4 regions of the Paraburkholderia sp. SIMBA_053 genome follow, and region 1 is predicted to be linked to each of the others. Evidence: riboswitches for the same ligand, from Rfam matches in the RefSeq annotation. Region 1 holds a riboswitch; each other region holds the start of a gene.
What was found. A riboswitch is a leader RNA that binds a small molecule or an ion and turns the genes downstream of it on or off. The one in region 1 is predicted to bind cobalamin.

Region 2: linked by a shared signal. The riboswitch ahead of cobG (precorrin-3B synthase) and the one ahead of cobW (cobalamin biosynthesis protein CobW) in region 1 are both predicted to bind cobalamin.
Region 3: linked by a shared signal. The riboswitch ahead of SB753_RS26030 (CbtB domain-containing protein) and the one ahead of cobW (cobalamin biosynthesis protein CobW) in region 1 are both predicted to bind cobalamin.
Region 4: linked by a shared signal. The riboswitch ahead of SB753_RS23320 (TonB-dependent receptor domain-containing protein) and the one ahead of cobW (cobalamin biosynthesis protein CobW) in region 1 are both predicted to bind cobalamin.

What each region holds. Positions count from the first base shown of each region.
Region 1 is NZ_JAWRXU010000010.1:6,556-9,790, reverse strand. Features, by position in the region: gene cobA (uroporphyrinogen-III C-methyltransferase) at 1-684, opposite strand, end outside; cobalamin riboswitch at 917-1,162, opposite strand; cobalamin riboswitch at 1,232-1,513, shown strand; gene cobW (cobalamin biosynthesis protein CobW) at 1,670-2,773, shown strand; gene cobN (cobaltochelatase subunit CobN) at 2,780-3,235, shown strand, end outside.
Region 2 is NZ_JAWRXU010000001.1:465,512-468,746, reverse strand. Features, by position in the region: gene cobG (precorrin-3B synthase) at 1-1,115, opposite strand, end outside; cobalamin riboswitch at 1,198-1,386, opposite strand; gene cbiE (precorrin-6y C5,15-methyltransferase (decarboxylating) subunit CbiE) at 1,470-2,729, shown strand; gene SB753_RS02150 (cobalt-precorrin-5B (C(1))-methyltransferase) at 2,735-3,235, shown strand, end outside.
Region 3 is NZ_JAWRXU010000011.1:16,161-19,395, forward strand. Features, by position in the region: gene SB753_RS26020 (2OG-Fe(II) oxygenase) at 1-517, shown strand, start outside; gene SB753_RS26025 (CbtA family protein) at 668-1,510, opposite strand; gene SB753_RS26030 (CbtB domain-containing protein) at 1,522-1,743, opposite strand; cobalamin riboswitch at 1,784-1,922, opposite strand; gene SB753_RS26035 (histidine phosphatase family protein) at 1,960-2,550, shown strand; gene SB753_RS26040 (ATPase domain-containing protein) at 2,746-3,235, shown strand, end outside.
Region 4 is NZ_JAWRXU010000008.1:158,011-161,245, reverse strand. Features, by position in the region: gene SB753_RS23330 (cell division protein ZapA) at 1-205, opposite strand, end outside; gene SB753_RS23325 (ATPase) at 202-558, opposite strand; cobalamin riboswitch at 776-1,057, shown strand; gene SB753_RS23320 (TonB-dependent receptor domain-containing protein) at 1,149-3,065, shown strand; gene SB753_RS23315 (FecCD family ABC transporter permease) at 3,093-3,235, shown strand, end outside.

The sequences.
Region 1 (3,235 bases):
CACCACGATCGCAGGCGAGCCGAGTCCCGCGCGCGCGACCGCATCGGCGAATTCGCCAAGCCTCGAAAGCGCATGGCGTTGCTCCGGACGCGTGGCCGATTCGATCGCCGCACACGGCGTGTCGGCGCGCATGCCGGCTGCGAGCAATGCGCCGACGATATCGTTCAGCCGCCGCATGCCCATGTAGATGACGAGCGTCATGTGGGTGGCGGCGAGCGCGCCCCAATCCGGCTCGCTGCTGCCCGCACCGTGGCCGGTCACGAAGATCACGCCTTGCGCATGATCGCGGTGTGTAACCGGAATGCCGATAGCTGCGGGCGCCGCGATTCCGGCTGTGATCCCGCTGACGATCTCCACCTCGATTCCGGCCGCATGCAGCGCCTGCTGCTCTTCGCCGCCTCTGCCGAATACGAACGGATCGCCGCCCTTGAGTCGCGCGACGCTGCGCCCAGCATGCAGATGATCGAGCATTTGCGCGACGATGCCTTCTTGCGGCGTCGACGGATGACCGCCGCGTTTGCCGACGTAAACAATGGAGGCGTCAGCGCGAGCGAATTGCAGCACGTCGCGATTCACGAGATCGTCGACGAGTATCACGTCGGCTTGTCCGAGGGCGCGCGTTGCCTTCAACGTCATCAGTTCGACGTCGCCGGGCCCTGCGCCGATCAGCCACGCGCGTGTCATCGCGCCTCGCTAGCCGTGCACGGCAACGACGTTGCGCGCCCCGCCGGCGTACGCCATGCAGTGCGGCACGCGAACGGGCCCAGGTGATTGGAGATCGAAGTCATTCAAGCGGTGTCTTCACGCACGACGACGGCACGCGCGGGTGCGAACCCGGTTGCCAGATCGTGCTTCAGCGCCTTCACATCCGTCCCTCGCGGATTCCGGCTGCCGGCGGCGTGACGTCGAGAAACGCACGGTCGCCTCCGCATCTGGCCGGTATCCGGGCTGGCGGCCTCACGCGCTTTGCCTTCCCGCCCGCATTCATTCGAATGTATCGGACAGTGGCATCGAAAACGCATGCGCGGTGCAGCATGAACATTGCACCGCAGGTCGCTTACCGTTGCGGGGACAGCACAGGTTGAGCGCGGGAGCGCTGCCTGTTTCCCGTTTAACTGCACACGCGAATGCATGTGCGGGCACCAAACGCGCGCATACGATAGCACACGAGAAGCCCGTGCGATAAGCGCGCCGGGCCCGCGTTTCCTTGACGGCGCCAGACGGTCGGCCTAAACTCGCACGCACTTCTGGTGCTCGTGTGCGCGCTCGTGCGCATGCAGTTAAACGGGAAACAGGGCGCCCGCCTGTCACGGTTTGGGTCAACCTGTGCTGCCCCCGCAACGGTAAGCGAAAAGTGGCGTCACGGCGGTTCGCGTGGCGTCGCAGTGCCGGCTTCGATGTCCACGCGCAAGGCCGCGTGGGCATATCACCACTGGGCGAGAAATCACTCGTCCGGGAAGGGGAAGCGGCGCTTTCGCCAGCCCGGATACCGGCCGGAACACGAAGGGCGAACGTCGCGGGGATGCGGCGCTGCGCTCATGCCCTCACACCCGTTTTCTGCGTTTTTCCTGTTGTAGCAAGGCCGTCGTTCATGCCCGAGGCACGCGCTGGACCTCATGCGTGCGGACTACGCCGGCCGGCGCCTGCAACCTCTGGGATGGACCTCACGATGCAAACTCAAATGCGCAAGATCCCCGTCACCATCGTCACGGGCTTTCTCGGCAGCGGCAAAACCACTCTGTTGCGGCACATTCTTCAGTACGCGAGCGGCAAGCGCATCGCGGTGATCGTCAACGAGTTCGGCGAACTCGGTATCGACGGCGAAATCCTGAAGGGTTGCGGCATCGGTTGCGACGAGAACGGTGTCGAAACGGAAGGGCAATTGTATGAACTCGCGAACGGTTGCCTCTGCTGCACGGTGCAGGAGGAGTTCTTTCCGGTAATGGAAAAGCTCGTCGAGCGCCGTGAGCAGATCGACCATGTGCTGATCGAAACCTCGGGTCTCGCGTTGCCGAAGCCTCTCGTACAGGCGTTCAACTGGCCGCAGATCAAAAACAGTTTCACCGTCGATGCGGTGATTACCGTGGTCGACGGTCCCGCTGCCGCGAGCGGCCAGTTCGCGGAAAATCCGCTCGCTGTCGATGCGCAGCGCAAAGCCGATCCGAATCTGGATCATGAATCGCCGCTGCACGAATTGTTCGAAGATCAGTTGGCTTCAGCCGATCTGGTGATTCTGAACAAAACAGATCTGCTCGATGAGGCTCGTCAGAATGCGGTCGAAGCCGTGATCCGCGAGGAGATTCCGCCGCAAGTGAAGGTCGTGCGCGCGCAGATGGGGCAGCTCGATCTACACACGTTGTTCGGGCTCGAAGCCGCATCGGAAGAAACGATTCACTTGCGCCACGACCATCACGGTTCGGCAGACGATGCGGACCATCACCACGATGAATTCGATTCGGTAGTGGTGCATGCAAACGTGCTGTCGCGTGACGCGGTAATCGCCGCACTGCAAACGCTTGTCCAGAGCAACACGATCTACCGTGTAAAGGGTTTCGCGGCATTGCCGGGCGCAGCAATGCGTCTCGTGATTCAGGGCGTGGGCCGGCGCTTCGACAGCTATTTCGACCGGCGCTGGCAACCTGGCGAGGCGGGCGAAAGCCGCTTCGTGCTGATCGGTGAAGACCTCGATCAAGCCGCGCTGCAGCGCGCGTTCGACGCGGCGCTGGGCGTGTCGAACGCTCAGGTGCCGGGCGTCGCAGCGCAGCAGGCGTAAGCGCACATGCATCTTCTGCGCACCACGCCGGGCGGTTTCGTCGACGATACGCAAGGCGTGATCCGTATCGATCAGCGGCCTGCGGATATCGTCGTGCTCAGTTCTGCGGACACCACGTTGTCGCTGCTGGCAAGCGTGTTTCCTCGTCTCGGCGATGGTTTTCCGAGCGTGCGGCTCGCGAACGTGACGTATCTGCGGCAACCGGCGTCGGTCGATTTCTACGTCGAAGATGTGCTGCAACACGCGCGCGTCGTCGTAGTCGATCATCTTGGCGGCGAAGCGTATTGGCCGTACGGTATCGAACAGGTCGTCGCGCTAGCGGAGCGCAAACAGCAAACGCTCGCGATGTTTTCGGGCGATCTGCAGGAAGATCCCAATCTGCTTGCGCGCAGCACCGCGGACACGGATCTGTGCCATCAGTTGTGGCGTTATTTGCGGGAAGGCGGTCCCCAGAATGCGGAG
Region 2 (3,235 bases), on a different contig from region 1:
TGCAGCGTGGCCGCATCGATACGGCCGAGCGGCGGTTGACCGCCGGCATGCCATGTATCCGCGGCGCGTTGCGCATGTGCGCCGAGGCGCAGCGAGGCATCGGCGGTCGTGCTGCGACGCCAGCCGCCGAGCGTCGCGTCGCGTGTCAATGGAAAATCCACGTAGGTTTGCGCATGCTGCAATATCGCGTCCGCCGAATGCGTGTCGAGCAGATGACGCATACGCGTGGCGTCGGCAGCGGCAAGATCGAGAAACGTATGCAGCAACGCGCGCACGAGCGCCGGAACTTGCGACGGCAGCACCGAGGCCAACGCGCCTGTCGCATCCGCATGCAATCTTTCGGACGAGTTCGCAGCGTTGCCTGATGATGGTGACTTCCCGCCGATGTGCGTGTTTGCGCTCGCGTTTGCATCCACGGTCGGGCAGCCCGCGAGCCCGAACACGAAGCGCACCGCTCCGGCCGAATCTTGTGCTGCCGCGAGCCACACGTCATGCGGGTGGTCCACTCTCGCGAGCCGCTCGCCGCCGTCGACCAATAACGCGAATTTCGGCGATAGTGCCGCGAAACGCGCTTCACTTTGCAGCAGCGTGAGAAGGGCGGTGCACAGAGGTCTGGTGTCGAACAGTGCGCATGGGTCGCGTCCGGCAGTGGGGCTGATCATGACGTTGCGCACGTCGTCAGCGGCGGCTGCATCGAGTGCGTGCGCGTTTCGATCGCGATCGCGATCGCGATCGTGACCGTGATCGTGATCGTCTTCGGCGGAATCGGTCGGCGCTCTATCGCCCATTCTTTCAGAGCCGCTTGCAGCGCCCGGTCCGAGCCCCGCATCGATCAGCGTGGCGACCAGCGCAGCTTCATGGCCGGCCCGAACACCGCGCAATTGCAGATTCGCGCGATTCGTCAGTTCGATCACACCCGCCGTATGCTGCGCGCTCGCGTTGGCGACCGCCTCGGCCTGAGCCGCGCTCAATTCGCCGCCTGGCAGCTTGATCCGACAAATGCCGCCGTCGCGCGCCGCCACGATCCGCAGCAGGCCCGGACACGCCGAGGGCCGCAGCGCAGATGCCGCGTCGGCCAAGAGAGTGGAGGGCGAAGCTGGATTCAAGACGGACACCGGGTTAGCGTCGCGCGACGGCCCGAGCAAGCGGTCAAAACGGCATTGCTGCGGCATCGGTACACCCCGCCCGATGTTGGCTGGCACGAACAGTCTGGCCGGCAGGTCTCCTGGCTGGCAGGTCGTCGTCCGCTGCGGCCTTCCCGGTTGAACCAGTGGCGCCAAGCGCAGGCGGACTCGCTGCATACAGTTGCGGGGGCAGCCACAGCGGCAATCTTCCCGCTGTGTTCCCTGTTAGGCCCCGAAGGGCACCGGCGGCTGTATTATGCCCTTTTTCGGATAGCACAACGAGGCTGGACGCTTTGACCGGCGTGGCGCAGTGCATTGTTTGAGATACAAAATGAGGAAGGGTGCATGTCGGCGTGGCTGACGGTAGTGGGCATTGGCGACGACGGCTTCGCCGGTTTGGGGCGGCCCGCACGGCGTGCGTTGCTCGAGGCGTCGGTGATTTACGGCGGCGAACGTCATCTGTCGATGTTGCCCGCGCGGCTGGCGGCGCGGCGCGCCGAGTGGCCGCGCCCATTCGATCTCGCGCCGCTTCTGGCCGAGCGCGGCGGTTCGGTGTGCGTGCTGGCGAGCGGCGATCCGATGCTGTTCGGCGTCGGCGCGACGCTGGCTCGACAGTTGCCGCCCAGTGAACTGCGCGTGTTGCCCGCGCCGTCGTCGTTATCGCTCGCGGCGGCGCGGCTCGGCTGGCCGTTGCAGGATGTGGCCATGGTGTCGGTAGTTGGGCGGCCGTTGCCCACGCTGAACGCTTATTTGCATGACCGCGCGCGCGTGTTCGTGCTCAGCGCGGACGGGCGCACACCCGCCGCGCTTGCCGACCTGCTGAGCGCGCGAGGTTTCGGCGCAACGCGGATGACCGTGTTCGAACACCTTGGCGGCGACGACGAGCGGCGCATCGACGGCCGTGCGGATCAATGGTCCCCGGGCGATGTCGCCGCGCTGAACCTGGTCGCGCTCGAATGCCGCGCCACCGAAGGCGCGCCGCGCCTGCCGCTCACCTGCGGTCTGCCCGACGACGCGTTCCGTCACGACGGCCAGCTCACCAAACGCGATGTGCGAGCGATCACGCTCGCGCGACTCGCACCGACGCCCGGCGAATTGTTGTGGGACGTGGGTGCGGGCAGCGGCTCGATCGGCATCGAGTGGATGCGCGCGCATCCGACTTGCCGGGCGATCGCCATCGAAGGGCACGCGGAGCGTCAGCGCTTCATCGAGCACAATCGCGATGCGTTGGGCGTGCCGGGTTTGCAACTCGTGGCGGCCCGCGCGCCGCAAGCGCTCGAAGGGTTGGCCGCGCCGCATGCGGTGTTTATCGGCGGCGGCGTGACGGTGCCCGGCGTGCTCGAAGGGTGCTGGGACAATTTGCGCGACGGCGGCCGGCTGGTCGCGAACGCGGTCACGCTGCAAGGCGAGGCGGCGCTCGCTGCATGGCGTGACAAACATGGCGGCACGCTCACGCGAATTGCGCTTGCGGACGCTCAGCCGCTCGGTGGCTTCGATACGTGGCGGCAAGCGCTGCCGATCACCTTGTACGATGTGGTGAAGCGTTGCGCTGCCGATGGCGTCCATAGTGTTGCCGATAACACCAACGCTGCTTCATCGGCGTGACGCTCATGCGCGACGAAACGCCTGAACAACCCGCACCGCTGCGCAGCGGCTACACGACCGGCAGTTGCGCAACCGCCACGTCGCTGGCGGCCGCGCGTCTGCTGCTCGCGGGTGTGGTCAGCGAGGTGGCCGAAATCGTGTTGCCCAAGGGCCAGCATGTGCCGATGCCGCTCGTCTTCTGCCGGTTGACCGATGACGGCGCCGAAGCGGGCACGATCAAGGATGCCGGCGACGATCCCGATGTCACGCACGGCGCCGTGGTGTTCGCGCGCGTGCGTCTGGTCCCTGAGCCAGGTGTGGTGTTCCGCGCCGGGCCGGGCGTGGGCACGGTGACGCGTGCGGGGTTGACGCTCGCCGTCGGCGAACCGGCGATCAACCCGGTGCCGCGCAAAATGATGAGCGAGCATCTTGCAGAACTCGCTGCCGAGCATGCCTATGGCGGCGGTTTCGAAGTGACGATTGGCGTTGAGGACGGCGAAGCGCTCGCGCTCAAAACGATGAACCCG
Region 3 (3,235 bases), on a different contig from region 1:
GTTAATCGCACAGTTGCGCCGCGAGTTGTATCCGCATCTCGTGCCGGTGGCGAATCGTTGGAACGAGGTGATGGGCATTGGCATCCGCTATCCGGGCGCACACGCCGAGTTTATCGAACGCTGCCACGCTGCGGGCCAGACGCGCCCGACACCCCTAATGCTGCAGTACATGACCGACGACTATAACTGTCTGCATCAGGATCTTTACGGCGAGCACGTGTTTCCGCTACAGGTTGCAATTCTGCTGTCGGAACCCGGCGAGGATTTCACCGGCGGCGAATTCGTGATGACCGAGCAGCGTCCGCGAATGCAGTCACGCGCGGAAGTCGTGCCGTTGCGCAAGGGAGATGCCGTGGTGTTCGCGGTTCATCATCGGCCGGTGCAAGGCACGCGTGGCGTATATCGCGTGAATTTGCGGCACGGAGTGAGCCGTTTGAGATCGGGACAAAGGCATACGTTAGGAGTTATTTTTCATGATGCGATGGCGTCGTCGTCCGATGGCGTGGTCAACATGTAGTTGTTGAGCGTGCTCGCGACTGGCGGCGGTGACAGGGCCAAAAAATCACACCCGACAATTCCCAGCCCGTGTCATACCACCGCGCGCTCAACACCCACAGCCTTAACCGACTCACGCAGCCAGCCGCTCAGCGCAAGCCGCCAGAAGACCTCAAGCCGACCGGGTCGCTGTGCGATTCCCGACACGCATAAACGAACTCCGCTCAACGATCGCGCCGAACAGCAGCCCGATCGTCGCCCACATGATCGCCTGCATGCCGAGTGCAGCCACACGGAACTTCCACAGCAGCGCCGCTGGAAAACCGGCCGGCGTTTCGTCGATCACGGGCATCGACATCTGCACCGCGGCAATGATGGCGATGAACACAAGTCCGGCCACGATCGAGCCGTTCCATGCGCCAAGTTTCATTGCCGCGCGGCGCCGGACCTTCAGCGAAAAAACCATCGCGGTCAGCGAGATGGCGATCATCAGAAAAAACAGGCCCGTGCGCGTTCCGATTGTCTCCGGGTCGCCGACCGCTGGCGGGTTCGCCGGATACTTGATGTTAGGAACGATCACCAGTGCGACGAAAGCGCCGAGGGCAAGCCACGCCGACAACGCACGTGCGCTCATCGCCCCCACTCGCCCGTACGCATAGGCAAACACCAGAGAGAACAGTCCGCCGAATGCCGCGCCGTAGGTCACTACGCCGGTGAGCAATCCCAATCCGGCTTGCGTATCGCGACTGACCAACTCCTGCTCATGCGCGTGCTCGTGCTCGTGCTCGTGCTCGTGCTCGTGCTCGTGCTCGTGCTCGTGCTCGTGCGCGTCCGCACCCGCACCCGCACCGGCGTGCTCATGCTCATGCATTGCGCCGGCTCCGTCCCCGGCTTTCTCTTCGAAGGCAATCGCCTGATTGACCTGCGGCTCGCCCGCCACTCGCGCAAACGCGAACGTGAGCAGCCCCGCGGCGATGCCTGCAAGCATCCCGCGCAACAACAACTTACCGACCATGTTCTGCTCCGTTAGTGGCAGGGAAAGCCGAGCAGATGGCGGCCGTCGTGCACGAACTCATGCACGTACATGCCAGGCACTAAAGACGTGGCGCCCTGTTCCGCACCGACGAAATACAGCGCGAGCAGCAGCAGCAATCCTCCGAACACGGCCCAAGGCAGCAGTTCACGCAACGGAATCGGCGTGGGCTGAATGGCGGGCTGGCCGGCGGTATCGAAAACAGCTTCAGTCATGATGGACATCTCCTGGGGTAGCGCGCCCCGTAGTCGATTGCAGAGGAATGATGCGAAGCTCAGGTCTGGCTTTCGGCTTGTGATGCCGATTACAGTGGCGCGACCGCGCCGGGCTTTCACCGGCTTCCGCGCTTCGCAGTGCGGCTATTCTACGCGCTAAACTTCCGCGCCAGCTACCACGCAGCGACACGAGCGCATATTGACGGGAACTCAAAAATGAACCTGCGGCTGTTACTGGTCAGCCATGCGCCAACCGCGGCCATGCGCGCGGGCCGCTTTCCGGCCGACGATCCGCTCGACGCTCGCGGCCTCGGCGAAGCGCAAGCAGCGCGAGCGCGCCTGTCGTTTGCCGATAATGCAAGCGCATTCGTCAGCCCCGCCGCCTGCGCGCGCGAAACGGCCCTGGCGCTCGGCCTCGCTGCGAAGGTGGACACCGCGCTTTCGGATGTCGACTACGGCCAGTGGCGCGGCCAACGGCTCAACGATCTCGCCGCGCACGCGCCAGACGCACTGGCAGCCTGGACGCACGACCCCGACGCCGCTCCTCACGGCGGCGAATCATTCAGCCAGGTGGTGAAGCGGATCGGCGAATGGCTCGACGCAATAGACGTCGCGCCGGATGGCGCGTCGCACGCTGTCCACGATGTGGTCGCCGTGACGCATGCGCCGCTGGTCCGCGCGGCGATCGTCCATGTGTTGGGCACACCGCCAGCGGTGTTTTCGCGCATTGAAATCCCACCGCTCGCGGTCGTCGAACTGCAGCGCTCGCAACGACGGGACTGGACATGGCGGCCGACGTCGTCGTGACCTTGCCGGAACAACCAAGGCTTATTCGTCCGATACCGACAGCCGCGCCGCCCACACGAACTAACACGGCGCTGATCACGCTTCTCCGCCGGCGCACACGCGCCAACCACGGTCTTTTCGCAATAGGCATGCAACTTGCATTCTGGCGATACCGGCTGACGGACCAGGCCAATTATTCGATGCTATAACCACGCTATGTCAAAAGACGCTGCCACTCACAAGCCTACCCGCCTTTGCTCAGGAATCGAGGGAATCGATAACATCCTGGGAGGCGGCCTCACCCCACACCGCATGTACCTGGTGGAGGGCGCGCCGGGAACGGGTAAAACCACCCTGGCGTTGCAATTTTTACTTCAGGGCGCTGAGGAAGGGCAGGCAGGTCTGTACATTACGCTCTCCGAGACTCGTTCGGAGCTCATCTCGGTAGCTGACAGCCATGGCTGGGATTTGAGCCAGTTCCATATCCTGGAACTGGTCTCCGACGAAGGTCTGGATCCGCAATTCGAGCAGACGGTGCTGCATCCGGCTGAGGTCGAACTCGGCGAAACGGTGCGAAACGTCATCCAGCAGGTCGACGAGATCAAGCCTGTGCGGATCGTGCTCGACAGTCTGTCCGAGTTGCGCCTGCTGTCGCAGAACGCACTGCGCTACCGGCGGCAAATCCTCGCGTTGAAACGCTATTTCG
Region 4 (3,235 bases), on a different contig from region 1:
GCAGCTTAAGCAGTTCCGATGCCAGCGACAGCGCGGCCATGACAGCAATACGATCCGTGCCGCGCACGTTACTGTTATTGCGGATCTTCGACATTTCGGCGTCGACTCGTGCGACTGCTTCAAGCAGCGCGCCTTCCGTTTCCGGCGAGCAGGCGAGGCGATAGGGCACGCCGAGAATCGATACTTCGATCTGCTTGGTGGTCATGCATTTTCTCCATGGCGAGTGGCGTCGCTCTCCGCTTCGACTTCATGCTGAGCGGGCTCGAGCAGATCGAGCTGGTTGTCCGGCTCGTTGTGCCCGCGAGCGCGCGGCAATTTTTCGAGGATCGCATTGAGCCGCACTTGAGCGTCGTCGATCTTGGCCGACAGCGCGTCGCGCTCCGCTTGCAGTGCATCGCGTTCCTCGCGCACCATGGCAAGTTCCGTGCGCGTGGTTTCTGCCTCGGCGCGCGACTGGGCGAGCTGCTCTTCAAGCGCAACGCGCGCTTCGTTGTGGCGCTGGCTGATCGCTATCAGCTTGCCGATATTCTGTGAGAGTGTTTCGAGTTCGGTGAGCATGTGCTGCGTCCTCTAAAGACCTCGCATTTTAGCGCGGAATGCCGCACGTTCCGACATTTGTCTCGTTTCGAGACGTAACAACACCGCTTTATGCAGGCTTTTTTCGACTGAAGATGAAAAAGTACTCGTGTGTCACAGATCGCGTCGGACAATACTCTGCTCCTGTCCGAATCATCGCTGTCGTGACCCGCATTCTTGACTGGCCCCGAGGCCGCTCATACACTGGCCGCACTCTGGTGCCCGCGCGCGCAATTCATTGCGCGTGCAGTTAAACGGGAAGCAGGGCGCGCCGTTCACCTGAACGCGCGAACCTGCGCTGCCCCCGCAACGGTAAGCGACCGCATTCGCTTTGCACTTCGTGCTTTGCAGTTCGCGTTTGCAGTTCGATCCCCATCGCGTGTTCCAGTTCAACATGCGAGTGTGCCACTGCGCGTCACGCGTGGGAAGGCGGGATCGAGCGTCGTCAGCCCGGATACCGGCCAGAGGGAGAGGCGCGCGCCCGCGAAATGAAGTCAAAAGCGCTCGCGCCTCGTTACGCGACGGCCTGCGGGGAAGCGGGCCGCGCACGCCATCCACGGGAAACTTCACTCATGCTGTCCCCTATCGCCCGCGCGGCGCTGCTCGCATTTGCAGGGCTGCCGCAGCTCGCGCATGCGCAAGCCGCCGACAGTTCGCCTGCGCCGTCGGTTGCAGTCGCACCAGTCGCTACGAGCGCTGTATCCGTCGCTATCACCGAATCATCACCTGCTGTTTTGTCGCCCGTCGTCGTCACCGCCGAGCGCGGACCTCAAGCGCTCGCCGACACGATTCCGCAAACGTCGCTATTCGATCAGCAGGACATTGCCGATACCACCGCAACCGATCTGCCGGGTCTGCTGCAACTCGCGCCCGGCGCGCAAATCTCGCGCACAGGTGGGCCCGGTTCGACAGCGAGCCTGTATCTGCGCGGCGCGTCGTCGACGCAATCGCTGATTCTCATCGACGGTGTGCGCGTCGATTCCGTGAGTCTCGGCACCGCGCAAATTGCGCAGATTCCGCTCGATCAGGTCGATCACGTCGAAGTAGTGAACGGCAACGTGTCGGCGTTGTATGGCTCGGGCGCGATTGGAGGCGTGGTCCAGGTGTTCACGAAAGACGGCGGCGATCATCCGCCGCGTTTCAATTTTTCCGTGGGCTACGGCAGCTACCACACGCAGACACAACAGGTAGGCGCGAACGGCGCGTTGGATAAGGACGGCCGCACGACCTTCAACATCTCGCTCGCGCGTTCGAAAGACGACGGTTTTTCCGCGCTCAATCCCCCTGAGGCGCCGAATGCGAACCCCAATGCGAACGGCTATCTGAACGAGAGCATCTCCGCTTCGCTGCGCCATAAGTTCACCGACAACTGGGACGCGGGCGCCCGCTATCTCCAGTCGAACGGCAACAACAGCTACGACAATGCGTACGGCGAGCCGACCGATCTGAACAATCTGTACACGAAAGTGCGTCAGTTGTCCGCCTTCGCTAACGGCAAGCTAACGGACTGGTGGACCACGCACTTCATCGTTGCGCAAGGCGACGACCGCAGCGTGTCGAACACCAACGGTCTGTATAACGGCCGCTTCGACACCGACAATCGACAGTACACCTGGCAGAACGATTTTGCGCTGGCCGCGCAGCAGAAACTGCAGGTCGGCTACGAGCATCTGGACCAGAGTCTCGACTCCGATACGTTTGCCGCGCCCACTCGTCATGTCGACTCGGGCTTCGCCGGTTATACGGCACGCTTCGGGCGCAACCAGATACAGGCTAACCTGCGGCGCGACCAGTACTCCGATTTCGGCGGAGCGAACAGTTACTATCTCGGCTATGGCTTCGACATCACGTCGCGCTGGAAGCTAAGCGCAAGCTATTCCAGTTCGTTTCGCGCGCCTAGCTTCGACGATCTGTACTATCCGCTGAGCGGTAATCCGTCCATTCAGCCGGAGCGCAGTCATTCGATCGAAGCAGCGTTGCAATACGCGTCGAATGCGCTCGGTGTGATGCGTTTGAGTGCTTTCCAGACGCGTTATTCGAATCTGATCGACTATGAACAGGTGACGCCGGGGATCTATCTGGTCGAAAACGTGGGCCATGCAAAAGTGCAAGGACTCGAAGGATCGTGGAGCGGACATGTAGGCAAGACCGACGTGCGCGCGTCGGTGACGCTGCAAAATCCGGTCGACCTCGACAACGATACCGACCTCGTGCGGCGAGCGCGGCGTTTCGCGTCGCTGACGGTGAATCGCAGTATTGCAGGATGGCGCGTGGGCGGTGAGTGGATCGTGAGCGGTCCGCGCGAAGACAGCAGCGGCAAGCTCGGCGGCTACGGTGTCGTCAACCTGGCTGCGCGCTACAACGTCACGAAGGCATGGTACGTGGCCGCGCAAATCCAGAATGTGTTCAACAAGGACTATGAAACGGCCTACTCGTATAACTCGCCGCGGCGCGGTGCCTATGTCACGGTCGGCTGGCAACAGCAGTGATGCCTGCGCCGTGCTGGGAACGCGCCGATGAGCCGTCATGAAGGTTCGATGCCCGCCACGCTTCACGCGATGACTGCGAAACGCGCCGCCGCGATCTGGCTCGTGCTTGCTGTCGCCGCGCTTGCAGTACTGATGGCGTCGCTCGCATTGGGCAGTGTGGCGCTCGCGCC